Regions from separate parts of the Streptomyces sp. NBC_01197 genome, predicted to be linked through region 1. Evidence: riboswitches for the same ligand, from Rfam matches in the RefSeq annotation. Region 1 holds a riboswitch; each other region holds the start of a gene.
The links. A riboswitch is a leader RNA that binds a small molecule or an ion and turns the genes downstream of it on or off. The one in region 1 is predicted to bind cobalamin.
Positions count from the first base shown of each region.

Region 2: linked by a shared signal. The riboswitch ahead of OG452_RS10355 (ribonucleoside-diphosphate reductase subunit alpha) and the one ahead of OG452_RS28055 (cobalamin biosynthesis protein) in region 1 are both predicted to bind cobalamin.
Region 3: linked by a shared signal. The riboswitch ahead of OG452_RS33790 (HoxN/HupN/NixA family nickel/cobalt transporter) and the one ahead of OG452_RS28055 (cobalamin biosynthesis protein) in region 1 are both predicted to bind cobalamin.

Region 1 covers NZ_CP108569.1:6,106,112-6,109,313, reverse strand. The annotation lists gene OG452_RS28065 (inorganic phosphate transporter) at 1-944, shown strand, start outside; gene OG452_RS28060 (hypothetical protein) at 964-1,227, shown strand; adenosylcobalamin (AdoCbl) riboswitch at 1,432-1,506, shown strand; gene OG452_RS28055 (cobalamin biosynthesis protein) at 1,644-2,573, shown strand; gene OG452_RS28050 (cobyric acid synthase) at 2,570-3,202, shown strand, end outside.
Region 2 covers NZ_CP108569.1:2,312,181-2,315,382, reverse strand. The annotation lists gene OG452_RS10355 (ribonucleoside-diphosphate reductase subunit alpha) at 1-1,552, opposite strand, end outside; cobalamin riboswitch at 1,683-1,806, opposite strand; gene mctP (monocarboxylate uptake permease MctP) at 1,965-3,202, opposite strand, start outside.
Region 3 covers NZ_CP108569.1:7,384,071-7,387,272, forward strand. The annotation lists gene cobN (cobaltochelatase subunit CobN) at 1-1,384, shown strand, start outside; cobalamin riboswitch at 1,546-1,748, shown strand; gene OG452_RS33790 (HoxN/HupN/NixA family nickel/cobalt transporter) at 1,778-2,866, shown strand.

The sequences.
Region 1 (3,202 bases):
GTTCCTCCCACGCACTCTTCGGCGGGCTCATCGGAGCCACGCTGATGTCGGTCGGCTCGTCGGGTGTCAACGGCCACGTCGTCATCACCAAGGTCCTGCTCCCCGCGGTCGCCGCGCCGGTCGTCGCCGGTCTCGCCGCGCTGCTGGCCACCAGGCTGACGTACCGGATCGGGCGCCGTACGGACGAGAAGTCCACCGCCAAGGGTTACCGGGCCGGCCAGATCGCCTCCGCGGGCCTGGTCTCGCTCGCCCACGGCACCAACGACGCCCAGAAAACCATGGGTGTCATCACCCTCGCCCTGGTCACCGGCAACGTCATCGCACCCGGCTCGAACCCGCCCCTGTGGGTCATCGTCTCCGCGGGCACCGCCATCGCACTCGGTACCTACCTGGGCGGCTGGCGCATCATCAAGACCATGGGCAAGGGGCTCACCGAGCTCAGGCCGCAGCAGGGCTTCGCCGCCCAGACCGGTGCCGCGACCGTGATCCTGGCCTCCTCGCACCTCGGCTTCTCGCTCTCCACCACCCAGGTCTGCTCGGGCGCCGTGATGGGCGCGGGCGTCGGCCGCAAGGGCGCGGTGGTCCGCTGGTCCACCGCGACCCGGATGGCCATCGCCTGGTGCCTGACCCTGCCCGCCGCCGCGCTCGTCGGCGCGGGTGCCGAGTTTCTGACCGGCCGCGGCCCCTGGGGCGTCGGCGCCGTCGCCGTCCTGCTGGTCGCGGGCTCGGGTGTCATCTGGTCGCTCTCCCGCCGCAAGCCGGTCGGCCAGCACAGCGTCACCCCCGACGAACCCGCCGGGTCCGCGGAGCCGGCCGGGGTGGTGACCGCCGCCATCGCGGCCGTCGTCCCGCCGCCCGTCGGAGCGGTCTCCGACCCTCTCCGCACCACCATCCCCGCACCGGGCGGCGCCGCACCGGAGCCCAACCGGCCCGCCACGGTCTGAAGGAGAAGGACACCGCACCATGGACATCGACTGGGCAGCTCTCGGCACCGTCTTCGGCGTCAGCCTCGTGGCGACCGTCGGACTGGTGGGCCTGTTCACCCTCGGCGTGGTGGGCCTGGCGCGGAAGCCAGCGCCGGAACCAGGCACCGCCACCGCACCCGCCGCCGCGACGCCTGCCGGTACGGGCCTGGGCCCGGCATCGGCCGCGCGGGCCGGTTCGTACGCCTGCTTCGCACTCTGCGCGGCGGCCGTGGCGTACGGGATCTATCTGATCGTCGCCTGACAGCCGCTCCTCCCGCCACTTCGTCACTCCGCCCGCCCGGCGGCCTCCACCGGCCACCGGGCGGGCGTCTGGTGTGCGCGGCCGGTGCGCCCGGCCGTCCGGGTGGCCGGTGTGGGGCTCGGCACACTGCGCCGCCGCAGGTCAAGGGTGAGTTGACGGGTGTTCGCCGACCGTGGTGGACTTCCGGGGCCAATACGGCGGCAGGAGAGGAAGTCCGGTGCGAATCCGGCGCGGTCCCGCCACTGTCACCGGGGTCGCCCCCGGGAGCCAGGAACTCTCACCGCCGATCACGTCGGACCAGGGCGCGGACACCCTGAGTGAGGACTACGCCATGCGCGGCCGCCTGCTGCCCGAACCGCCCGATGCACCGAGTGCCGCCGCCGTGAGGGTCCCGGACGTACCGGCCTGCTGACCCCATGCGTGCCGAGCGTGTCTTCGTGTACGGCGCCACCACGGGCCTCCTGGCAGACCTCATCTTCGCCGACCCCCGGCGCGGGCACCCCGTCGCCGCCTTCGGGCGGGCCGCCGCCGCCGTGGAGCGCCGGCTCTGGCGTGACCACCGCGGGTGGGGCGCGCTGCACACCGCGCTCTGCGCCGGGGGCGTGGTGGGCGCCGCCGTACTGGCCGGGCGTGCCGTACGCGGCCGTCCCGTCGCGGGCGTCGCGCTGACCGCCGCCACCACCTGGGCCGTCGTCGGCGGCACTTCGCTGGGACGGGAGGCGCGCGCGGTGGGCGACGCGCTGGCGGCGGGTGACATCGAGGCCGCCAGGGGGCGGCTGCCGCATCTGTGCGGGCGCGATCCGCAGGCACTCGACGCGCAGCAGATCGCGCGGGCCGTCGTGGAGTCCGTGGCCGAGAACACCTCCGACGCGGTGGTGGGCGCGCTGGTCTGGGGCGCCCTGGCCGGGGTGCCGGGGCTCGCCGGGTTCCGGGCGGTGAACACCCTGGACGCGATGGTCGGCCACAGGTCGCCCCGGTATCTGCGGTACGGCTGGGCCTCCGCCCGGCTCGACGATCTGGCCGGCCGGCCGGGCGCCCGCCTCACCGCCGTACTCGCGGTGCTCGCGGGCGGGGACCCGCGCGGCGCCGTACGGGCCTGGCGGTCGGACGCGGGCGGCCACCCGAGCCCCAACGCGGGCCCGGTGGAGGCGTCGTTCGCGGGCGCGCTGGGCGTACGGCTCGGCGGCACCCTCTCGTACGCCGGCCGGGTCGAGCACCGGGCGGTGCTCAACGGCGGCGGCCGTCCGGTGGCCGTCGGCGACATCGAGCGCGCGGTGCGGCTGTCGCGCCGGGTGTCCGTGCTGGCGCTCGCGACAGCTCTCGTGGTGAGGAAGGTACGCGGATGAGTGGCGGACTGCTGGTGGCCGGAACCACGTCGGACGCCGGGAAGAGCGTGGTCACTGCGGGCATCTGCCGGTGGCTGGTGCGCCGGGGTGTGAAGGTCGCGCCCTTCAAGGCGCAGAACATGTCGCTCAACTCGTTCGTCACCCGCGAGGGCGCGGAGATCGGGCGGGCCCAGGCGATGCAGGCGCAGGCGGCGCGGGTCGAGCCCACGGCACTGATGAACCCGGTGCTGCTCAAGCCGGGGAGCGACAGGTCGAGCCAGGTCGTGCTGATGGGGAAGCCGGTGGGCGAGATGAGCGCCCGCGGCTACCACGGCGGCCGGCAGGAGGCGCTGCTCGGCACGGTGACGGACTGTCTGGCTCAGCTCCGGGGCACGTATGACGCGGTGATCTGCGAGGGGGCGGGCAGTCCGGCCGAGATCAATCTGCGGCGGACCGACATCGTGAACATGGGTGTCGCGCGCGCCGCGCGGTTCCCGGTGGTCGTCGTCGGCGACATCGACCGGGGCGGTGTCTTCGCGTCGTTCTTCGGTACGACGGCGCTGCTGAGCGCCGAGGACCAGTCGCTCGTCGCCGGGTACCTCGTCAACAAGTTCCGCGGGGATGTATCCCTGCTCGAACCGGGGCTCGAC
Region 2 (3,202 bases), 3.8 Mb from region 1:
GCAGCTGGAAGAAGACGTCCTGGAGCCCCATCAGGCCCAGGCCCACCGGCCGCCACTTGGCGTTGGAACGGCCCGCCTGCTCGGTCGGGTAGAAGTTGATGTCCACGACCCGGTCGAGGAAGGTGACCGCGGTGCGGACGGTCGCGTCGAGGCGCTCCCAGTCGAGCGAATCGCCCGAGACGAACGCGCCGACGTTGACCGAGCCCAGGTTGCAGACCGCGGTCTCGCCGTCGTCCGTCACCTCCAGGATCTCGGTGCAGAGGTTCGACGAGTGGACGACCGAGCCGGGCTCGGCGGTCTGGTTGGCCGTACGGTTCGACGCGTCCTTGAAGGTCATCCAGCCCTGGCCGGTCTGCGCGAGGGTACGCATCATCCGCCCGTACAGCTCCCGCGCGGGGATGGTCTTCCTGGCCAGCCCGTCGGCCTCGGCCTTGCGGTAGACGGCGTCGAAGTCGTCGCCCCAGAGATCGGTCAGCTCCGGTACGTCCGCGGGCGAGAACAGCGACCAGGTGCCGTCCGCGTCGACCCGGCGCATGAACTCGTCGGGCACCCAGTGGGCCAGGTTGAGGTTGTGCGTACGCCGGGCGTCCTCACCGGTGTTGTCGCGCAGCTCCAGGAACTCCTCGATGTCCGAGTGCCAGGTCTCCAGATAGACGGCGGCGGCGCCCTTGCGCCGGCCGCCCTGGTTCACCGCGGCGACCGAGGCGTCGAGGGTCTTGAGAAAGGGGACGATGCCGTTGGAGTGCCCGTTGGTGCCGCGGATCAGCGAACCGCGGGAGCGGATACGGGAGTACGAGAGGCCGATGCCGCCCGCGTGCTTCGAAAGCCGCGCCACCTCGTGGTAGCGCCCGTAGATCGAGTCCAGCTGGTCGAGCGGCGAGTCCAGCAGATAGCAGGAGGACATCTGCGGATGGCGGGTGCCCGAGTTGAAGAGCGTGGGGGAGGAGGGGAGGTAGTCGAGGCGGCTCATCAGTCCGTACAGCGCGGCCACCTCGTCCAGGGCGGCCGCGGACTCGTCGGCGGCGAGACCGCAGGCGACCCGGAGCATGAAGTGCTGGGGTGTCTCGATGACCTGGCGGGTGAGCGGGTGGCGCAGCAGGTAGCGGCTGTAGAGGGTGCGCAGTCCGAAGTACCCGAAGCGGTCGTCGGCCCCGGTGTCGATGGTCGCGTCGAGCCGCTGCGCGTGGAGCCGTACGAAGTCGGCCGTACGGTCGGCGATCAGGCCCTCGCGGTGCCCGACGGCGACCGATGAGGAGAAGGAAACCGCGCCCTGGCCCGCCGCCTCGTCCGCGATGGTACGGGTCAGCAGCCTGGCCGCCAGCCGCGAGTACGCGGGGTCCTCGGAGATGAGACCGGCGGCCGCCTCGGTGGCCAGCTCCCGCAACTCGGCCGCGTCCGACGCCGCGTTGCGCCCGCGCAGGGCGGCCGCGGCGACCTTGCCGGGGTCGGTGTCGGTGAGGTCGGCGGTGAGGTCGGTCAGGGTCCGCAGAAGTACGGTTCCCGGGGCGTCCGCCACCTGCTCGGAGACAGGTGCGGTGGGCGCGATGGTCACGGTGCGCTCTCCCTCGCTCGGCTGGGGGCCGGCGGGGGGCACGGGTGCGTACGGGCGCAGCAGAGCAGCACACCGCACAGCATCCGCAGGCCCAACCGCGAGGCCCGGACGTTTCCCATCCGGTTCGGTCGAGCCGGATGCGCCGTCGGCAGGTCCTCGGACTCCACGGTGCGCGAAAGCGCACTGATCACACCGTTGCGGGACAGTTCCGGATTCGCACCGGATTCCCCTGCGGCGACAGCGAGCATGAGCATACATGTGGGGTGCCCGCCGGAAAGCACCCCCCATATGTTGTGTCGTGGAGGGCGGAAGGGAGAGGCGGAGTGGCACGGCGAAGGGCCGCCGCAGCTCCCTGGGAGGGAGCGCGGCGGCCCTTGGCGGAGCGGTGGCTCAGTGGTGGCCTGCCGGTGGCTCAGTGGGCGGCCGGGGCGGCCTCTGTGGCCGGCGGGAGCTCCACCTGGACGCCCTCGTCACCGGCGTCCGCCGTGTAGTCCTCCGGGGAGGTCTCGTCGATTCCGGCCGGTGCCTTCACCGCGTTGAGCACGAGGGTGAGCACCAGCGTCACCACGACGTTCAGCACGAACGCCGTCAGACCGATGTAGCCGATCTGGCCGATGCCCGGGATCTCCTTGGAGGAGCCGCCGAAGTGCGCCTGGGTCGGGCTCGTCACACCGTACGCGGCGAGCGTGCCGTACACCATGCCGACCGCCCAGCCCGCGAGCAGCGCCCAGCGGTGGAACCACCGGGTGAAGAGCCCGCCGACCAGCGCCGGCATCGTCTGGAGGATCCAGATACCGCCGAGCAGCTGGAAGTTGATCGCCACCGTCGGGTCCATGGCGAGCACGAAGAGCAGCGCGCCGACCTTCACCACGAGCGAGACCAGCTTGGAGACCTTGGCCTCCTGGGCGGGGGTCGCGCCCGGTTTGATGAAGTCCTTGTAGATGTTGCGGGTGAAGAGGTTCGCCGCCGCGATGGACATGATCGCGGCCGGTACCAGCGCACCGATGCCGATGGCTGCGAAGGCCACGCCCGCGAACCAGTCGGGGAACATGTTCTCGAACAGCTGCGGGATCGCCAGCTGGCCGTTCTTCACCTTGATGCCGGCGGCGATCGCCATGAAGCCGAGCAGCGCGAGCAGTCCCAGCATCAGCGAGTACAGCGGCAGGATCGCGGTGTTGCGGCGGATCACGTTGCGGCTGCGCGAGGAGAGCGTCGCCGTGATCGAGTGCGGGTACATGAACAGCGCGAGGGCCGACCCGAGCGCGAGCGTGGCGTAACCCCACTGGCCGGCAGCGCCCGGCGCGAGCGCCCCGCGGGGCTTGCCCGTCGCCGGGTTGGTCTGCGAGAACGCGTGGCCGGCCTTGGCGAAGATGTCGTCGAAGCCCCCCAGTTTGATGGGGATGTAGATGATCGCCACCAGGATGACGATGTAGATCAGGCCGTCCTTGACGAAGGCGATCAGGGCGGGGGCTCGCAGCCCCGACGAGTACGTGTACGCGGCGAGCACCGCGAAGGCGATCAGCAGCGGGAGGTCCTTGACGAACCAGTTGCTGCCCGAACCGCCGACGCCCATCACGTCGAGCACCGCCTGGATGCCGACCAGCTGGAGCGCGATGTACGGCATCGTGGCGAGGATGCCGGTGACCGCGA
Region 3 (3,202 bases), 1.3 Mb from region 1:
GGACGCCGCCGTCAAGGTGGCCGACGGCCACCCGCAGGCGGTCGCCGACATCCTCGGCTTCGCGGCCCGCGAGGTCGTCCCGCGGCTCGCCTCCACCACGGACGAGATCGACCACGCCCTGCACGCGCTGAGCGGCGGATTCGTCCCCGCAGGACCCTCCGGATCACCGCTGCGCGGCCTGGTCAACGTCCTGCCGACCGGCCGCAATTTCTACTCCGTCGACCCCAAGGCCATTCCGTCCCGGCTCGCCTGGGAGACCGGCCGGCTGCTCGCCGACTCACTCCTGGAGCGCTACCGCACCGACAACGGCGAGTGGCCCACCTCCGTGGGGCTCTCCCTGTGGGGCACCAGCGCGATGCGCACATCGGGGGACGACGTGGCCGAAGCCCTCGCGCTGCTCGGTGTCCGCCCGGTGTGGGACGACGCCTCACGCCGGGTCACCGGTCTGGAGCCGGTGCCGCTCGACGAGCTCGGCCGCCCCCGTATCGACGTCACCCTGCGCATCTCGGGTTTCTTCCGTGACGCCTTCCCGCACACCATCGGCCTGCTGGACGACGCGGTACGGCTGGCCGCGTCCCTGGACGAGCCCGACGAGCGGAACTTCGTACGCGCCCACACCCGGGCCGACCTGGCCGAGCACGGCGACGAACGCCGGGCCACCACCCGGATCTTCGGCTCCCGCCCAGGCACCTACGGCGCGGGCATCCTCCAGCTCATCGACAGCCGCGACTGGCGCACCGACGCGGACCTCGCCGAGGTGTACACGGTGTGGGGCGGCTACGCCTACGGCCGGGAGCTGGACGGCCGCCCGGCCCGCGCCGAGATGGAGACCGCGTACAAACGGATCACGGTCGCCGCGAAGAACACCGACACCCGCGAGCACGACATCGCGGACTCCGACGACTACTTCCAGTACCACGGCGGCATGGTCGCCACCGTCCGGGCGCTGCGCGGGAGCGCCCCCGCGGCGTACATCGGCGACTCCACCCGCCCCGAGACCGTCCGTACCCGCACGCTCGTCGAGGAGACCTCACGGGTCTTCCGCGCGCGGGTGGTCAACCCCCGCTGGATCGAGGCGATGCGCCGGCACGGTTACAAGGGAGCCTTCGAACTCGCCGCCACCGTCGACTACCTCTTCGGGTACGACGCCACCACCGGTGTCGTCGCCGACTGGATGTACGACAAGCTCACCGAGACGTACGTACTCGACCCGGTGAACCGCGACTTCCTCCAGCAGGCCAACCCCTGGGCCCTGCACGGGATCGCGGAACGGCTCCTTGAGGCGGAGTCCCGGGGCATGTGGGCCGAACCCGACCCCGCGACGCTCGAAGCGCTGCGCCAGGTGTACCTGGAGACCGAGGGGAACCTGGAGGGCGAGGACTGACCTGAGCAGGTCTCCCCGCGGTGGTCCGCTGCCGCCGGTGCGACGGGTGAGAGCCGGGCTCTCCCCGCACCGGTGTACGGCAGCGGATCCCTCGGCATGGGCGGATGTGAGAGGCAATACCTGCCCGGATGGGCGCACTTGCTGCCACCGGCGGCCAGAACCTAGGGTGAACGGGCCGTGGTGTTCGGGAAGACCGGTGAAAGCCCCCTCGGGGCCTCAGACCGGAGCGGCCCTCGCCACTGTGATCGGGGAGTCTCCGTCCCGTCGAAGCCACTGGCCGCGTCCGCGGGCCGGGAAGGCAGGGCCGGAGGCGAGCGTCAGCGAACCCGTCAGCCAGGAGACCGGCCACGGCATCTCACGAAGTGATCCACGAGGTGCTGGAGCGTGATCCGCATGACCCTGCCCGAATCCGCCGCGTTCGCCTGGCGGCGCGAGGACACCGTACGAACCGCCGGGCTGCTGGGGGTGATAGCAGCCCTCCACGCCGTCGCGTTCGGCGTTCTGTTCCTGCTGGTGGAACCAGGCCACTACGAGGTCGGGTCCAAGGCGTTCGGGGTGGGCCTCGGCATCACCGCGTACACGCTGGGGATGCGGCACGCCTTCGACGCCGACCACATCGCCGCCATCGACAACACCACGCGCAAACTCATGGCGGACGGGAAGCGCCCGGTCTCGGTCGGCTTCTGGTTCGCGCTGGGGCACTCCAGTGTGGTGGTGGCCATGGCGGCGCTGGTCGCCGGCGGTGCCCGGCTCGCGGGAATCCTCATGAACGAGGGCTCGCACACCCACCAGGTGCTCGGCGTCGTCGGAACGAGCGTCTCGGGCTCGTTCCTCTACCTCATCGCGGCGCTCAACCTGGTTGCCCTCGTCGGCATTCTGCGGGTGTTCAGGGAGATGCGCGCCGGACGCTACGACGAGGCCGAACTCGAATCACACCTGAATTCGCGCGGCTTCATGAACCGCATCCTCGGCCGGTTCACCAAGTCCATCAGCAGGCCCGGCCAGATGTACCCGCTGGGCTTCCTCTTCGGCCTGGGCTTCGACACCGCGACCGAAGTCACCCTCATGGTGATGGCCGGAAGCGGCGCCGCCGCCGGCCTGCCCTGGTACGCCGTCCTCTGCCTGCCCCTGCTCTTCGCGGCCGGAATGAGTCTCTTCGACACACTCGACGGCACCTTCATGAACTTCGCGTACCAGTGGGCCTTCGCCAACCCGGTGCGCAAGGTGTTCTACAACCTCGCCATCACCGGCCTGTCCATCGCCGTCGCGTTCCTCATCGGCACGATCGAGCTGATCAGCGTGCTGCACGACAAGCTGTCCCTCCAGGACTCGGTGACCGGCTGGATAGCGGGCCTCGATCTCGGGAACGTCGGCTACCTCATCGTCGGACTCTTCGTCGTGGTGTGGGCAGCGGCGCTGGCGTACTGGCGTATCGCGAAGGTGGAGGAGAGGTGGGCGGTCCGCGCCGCTGACAGCGGCTGAACCGGCGCCGCCCGCGGTGGCGGACCGGGGCGCTCCGGCGCCCCGGCCCCGCTCGGCCCGGGAAAACCGTGGCGCGCCGCGGACGGGGCGGGCGGCGGATGGTCCGACCGAGTGGAATCGGACGCGCGTCCGGCGCTGTCGGCCGGGTAATCGCCTCGGTGTGTGGCAGTACGGTGCCATGCAGTCTGAAAATCACACTAATACGCAAGGGCGCCGCAGATTCGTGCGCGCCGCGGTCGGCCTGGGCGCCTTGGCTGTCGGGGGGGTGTTCTCCCGCGCGTACGGCCCCTCCGGCGGCACCGGCCCGGCGGCGGCCTCGCATCCTTCACATGCACC